DNA from 2 places in the Pseudomonas sp. LS.1a genome. Region 1 is predicted to be linked to the other one. Evidence: riboswitches for the same ligand, from Rfam matches in the RefSeq annotation. Region 1 holds a riboswitch; the other holds the start of a gene.
What was found. Region 1 has a riboswitch for cobalamin ahead of MKK04_RS09545 (ABC transporter substrate-binding protein). Riboswitches for the same ligand answer to the same signal wherever they lie in the genome.

Region 1 (2,193 bases):
GCTGCCCAGGCCCAGCAGGCCGACCAGCACCGCACCGGTCGAGGCGCCGGCAGACAACCCCAGCAGGTAAGGCTCGGCCAACGGGTTGCGCAACAATGCCTGGAGGATCACGCCGCAGATGGCCAGGCCGGCGCCGCAGGCCGCAGCGACCAGGGTGCGGGTCAGGCGGTAGTTCCAGATGATGCCGGCGTCGATCGGGTCGACCGGGTAGCCGGCCTGCCACAGGTGGTTGGCCAGCACCTGGCCGACCACGCCGGGTGACAGGTTGGTTTCGCCGATGGCGGTGCCGGCCAGCAAGGCCGCCAACAGGGCGACCAGGGCAACGGCGATCGGTAACAGGCGCATCATCACTGGGCTGCTTTGCCGCTGGTGAAGGCGGCGGCCAGCGTCTGCAGGCCGCTGAACAAGCGAATGCCGGCCTGCATGGCGTCGGCGTCGAGGATGATGATGCGGTCGTGTTTCACCGCGTCCATGTTGCGCGTTACCGGGTCGCTGCGCAGGTATGCCAGCTTCTTCTGATAGTCGTCGGCGGGGTAGCGGCGGCGGTCCATGCGGGCGATGATCAGCCAGGTGGGGTTGGCCTTGGCCAGGGTTTCCCAGCCAACGGTCGGCCACTCTTCGCTGGACTCGACCACGTTGCGCACGCCGAGGGTGCGCAGCATGAAATCGGCGACCCCCTGGCGGCCTGCTACGTAGGGGTCGATGTGCAGGTCGGCGCTGGAGAACCAGAACAATGCCGAGGTGGTGGACAGATCCTTGCCGGCCAGTTGCGCCTTGGCGCTGTCCAGGCGGTTTCTGAGCTCGGCATTCAGGGCTGTGCCACGGTCCTGCACGTCGAAGATTTCCGCCAGCTGGCTGACGCTCTTGTAGATGCTTTCGACCTGGAACGCCTGCAGGCGGGTGCCGTCGGCGCCCACCAGGTTGTCCTTGCCTTCGCAGTCCGACGGCAGCAGGTAGGTGGGGATACTCAGTTCATCGAACTGCTCACGGGTGCCGACCGCCCCCTGGGCACCGACCATCCATTCGAACTGCACCGTCACCAGTTGCGGGCGCTTGCCCACTACTGCCTCGAAGCTGGGCTCGTTGTCGGCCAGGCGCGGCACCTTGTCGTTCTGTACCTGGTACTCGGGCAGCACGTTGTTGAACCACAGCGAGGTGGCCGCCAGTTTGTCACCCAGCCCCAGCGCGTAGAGCATCTCGGTACCGGCCTGGCCAATGGTGACCGCGCGCTCCGGCGCCTGGGCGAAGGTTTGCGGTTTGCCGCAGTTGTCGACCGTCAGCGGGTAGTGGGTGGCAGCAGCCTGGGCCAGGCCGGTGAGGCCGAGGCTGGCGAGCAGGGTGGCAAAACGGGGCAGCATGCTGGGCGATCTCCTATCGGACAGTTCGGGTGAGGAACGCACGGACAGGCATCGTCGAGCCCCCGCTGGCGGCAGGGGCAACACTGATAGCCAATCCCGGACACCCCGCCGGTTGGTGAATGTAGGCCGGCAGGTCTCCTGACTGGTGCGTCATGGCCTGGCTCCGCCTTCCCGGGTTGGTGGCCCAGTGGCATCGATGGAGCAGGCTCGGCACCTACAGTTGCGGGGGCAGTTCCGTTTGGCCCGAATTGGCGGGCCTGGGATTCCCTATTGATTCCGTGGTGGAAACCGGCGGCCGGCATGGTAGACCATCGCGCCGCCGGGTGAAAACGCTTTTCAGAAGTACTTCAGCCAGGTGATGTCGCGCCGCCGCGCCTTCAGGCGGGCGAACCAGCGTACCGGCAGGTACAGCGAAACCGCCAGCAGCACCGCCCCCAGCCACACCGCGGCGATGCCGTCGAAGCCGAAGTAGTCGCCATGGTTGCGGCCGAACAGCGCCACGCTGGCCAGGTACAGCAGCTTCAGCACATACAGGTGCAGCAGGTAGAAGAACATGGGGGCTGCACCGAACACCGCCAGGGCGCTGATCCAGCGGGCCTGGCCGGCGCGTTCGAAAGCGCGCAGCAACAGCAGGCCACAGCCCAGGGTCAGGGCCAGGAACAGCAGCGACGGTGGGTACTTGGTGATGTTGAAGAAGCTCATCAGGGTTTGCGTGAGGGTTGGGTAAGCGCTCCACGGCGCCTCGCCGTAGCCGTTGAGCAGGCGCAGCACGACAAAGCCCGGCAGCGCGATCAACCCGGCCAGCAGCAGGCGATGCTGGCGCTGGCCGGCCTCG
Region 2 (2,193 bases), 1.0 Mb from region 1:
CAGGCCAGGGCGAGGGTGGCCGGGCCCAGTACCTGGCGCGTCAGCAGCAAACTGGCCGTGCCAAGCCGCTGACTTGCCAGGGCCAGCGCCGCACTCTCGGCCACGCCCCAGCAGCTGCTGTGGGTATGGGCTGTGGCGGAACGGTGGCTGAGTTGGTGTTCGTAGGGTTGCAACTGCGCGGTATCGTACAACACCAAGGGCACGTCGAGGCGTTCGGCCAACTGCTGCAAGCCGGCTTCGTCGGCCTTCAGGCCGATGCTGGCGATGCCATGCAGGTCGGCCAACGCCAGGCCCTGGTTGTCCAGGGCCTGGCGTAGCAGGGTTTCCAGCGTATCCGCCGGGCAACCCCGGCGGCAGCCGATGCCGGCGTAAAAGGCTGGCATCAGGCCTTGCTGGAGCGTCGGAACAGCCAGGCGCTAAGCAGGCCCAGGGCCAGCCAGAAGGCAGCGTTGGTCAGCCAGGAGGCCACTTTGAACTGGGTTTCCAATGCGGCAGGGGCCAGGCTCTCGTGCACTTCGGGTTGCGGTGCACCGATTACATGGGGAATGACCAGCAGCACGGCACCCAGCGCCTTCAGCAACCAGTGGCGGGCGAACACCAGCAGGGCCAGGCCCAGCGCAGTGGCACTGGCGGTGCCGACCCACCAGGCCTGGCGTTGTCCCAGGTCGGCGGCTGCGGTACCTGGCAGTTCCGGCGGCAGGCCCAGGGTCGGGGCCAGGCAGAACACGGCAAAGCCGGCCAGGCCCCACAACGCACCGGTGGCGGCACGCTTTGGTTCGCGCAGGTTGTAAAGGGCGGTGAGGATCAGGGCGAAACCGACCGCGACCACCAGGTTGCCGCCGGTGGTGGACAGTACCCGCTGCCAGCCGTCTTCCGGCGACCAGGCTTCGGCGCTGTGTTCATGGGCGGCCACTTCGCCAGCATGTTCGTGCTGGGCGGCCGGGGCCGCGGACTCGTAGGTTTCTGCCTCGAGAATCAGCGGGGCGACCCAGAAGCTTTGCAGCAGGGTCAGCAGCAAGGCCGCCAGTAGCCCGCTGAAGCCCGCGGTACGGGCAATGCGTGTGATCATCGGGCGTACTCAGTGGCAGGGGAAGGCGGCGCTGTGGCGGGTGTCGTGGGCGGCGTTGTGCACGGCCTCGATGTGCGAGAAGCCGGCGAAGTACACCAGGCACAGGCCCAGCAGGCTGGCGCCCACGGCGATAACGACACGCTGGCTGAGGGTGACGGGGGTGGTGATGCTATGTTGCTTGGCGCTGGTGACGGGCATGACGCGTTCCTCTGCTTTTTGTGGGCAATGGGCAAGCGCGGCAGCCCCGAGCGTGGCGGCCCAGGGGAATGCAACAGCGCCCGCCCACCGCGGGGTGTTCATGAACGCCAGGCCGGTCTCCGGGCTTGCGAGGAGGAGCCAGGCTCCTGGAAGGCGTCACCTTCCCATGCCGGGTGACCGGGCACAGTGGCAAAGACGCTTCGCTCGCTTACCGTTGCGGGGGCAGCACCGGCCTTGTCCGGCCCTGCTGGAGGGCCTGCGACGCACCGGTTTCCCGTTTCACCCCCATGGGGGGCACCTGAACGCGAGGCATAAGGAGAGCATGGGGCGGGGCTGGCGTCAATTGCCAGAATTGAGTTTGCGGGGGCTCCGGGCATCCTGTGGGAGCGGCTTCAGCCGCGAAGAATCCAACGCGGTGCATGGCACCGGCTGCGCCGGTGTTCGCGGCTGAAGCCGCTCCCACAGTGCCCCTGCCGAGTGATGCGCAGTTCCAGGAGAGCGGGCTTGACCGGAAACCGGACGCAAGCGCCCCCGGTTATCCCCGGGCAAACGCCGCCAGCTTGTCCCCATCCAGCCGGTAGCGCACCCACTCATCCTGCGCCTCGGCCCCCAGCTTCTGGTAGAAGCCGATCGCCGGTTCGTTCCAGTCCAGCACGCTCCATTCCAGCCGCCCGCAATTATTCGCCACTGCCTCGCGGGCAATGTGTTGCAGCAACTGTCGCCCGGCGCCGTCGCCGCGTTGCTCAGGGGTGATGTACAGGTCTTCCAGGTAGATGCCGTTGCGACCTAGCCAGGTCGAGTAGCTATAGAAATACACAGCAAAGCCGATTGCCCGGCCATCGCGTTCGCAAATCAGGCTGTGCACGGTGCTGCCCTCGCCAAACAGGCTGTATTCGATATCGGCAACGCTCGCGATCACCTCGTGG

Region 2: it holds a riboswitch for cobalamin, as region 1 does, so the genes downstream of both, MKK04_RS14320 (CbtB domain-containing protein) here and MKK04_RS09545 (ABC transporter substrate-binding protein) in region 1, are expected to answer to the same signal.

Annotation. Positions count from the first base shown of each region.
Region 1 is NZ_CP092827.1:2,077,125-2,079,317, forward strand. It holds gene MKK04_RS09540 (FecCD family ABC transporter permease) at 1-348, opposite strand, end outside; gene MKK04_RS09545 (ABC transporter substrate-binding protein) at 348-1,358, opposite strand; cobalamin riboswitch at 1,470-1,666, opposite strand; gene MKK04_RS09550 (DUF1624 domain-containing protein) at 1,695-2,193, opposite strand, start outside.
Region 2 is NZ_CP092827.1:3,100,437-3,102,629, reverse strand. It holds gene MKK04_RS14330 (cobalamin biosynthesis protein) at 1-383, opposite strand, end outside; gene MKK04_RS14325 (CbtA family protein) at 383-1,069, opposite strand; gene MKK04_RS14320 (CbtB domain-containing protein) at 1,079-1,267, opposite strand; cobalamin riboswitch at 1,361-1,584, opposite strand; gene MKK04_RS14315 (GNAT family N-acetyltransferase) at 1,803-2,193, opposite strand, start outside.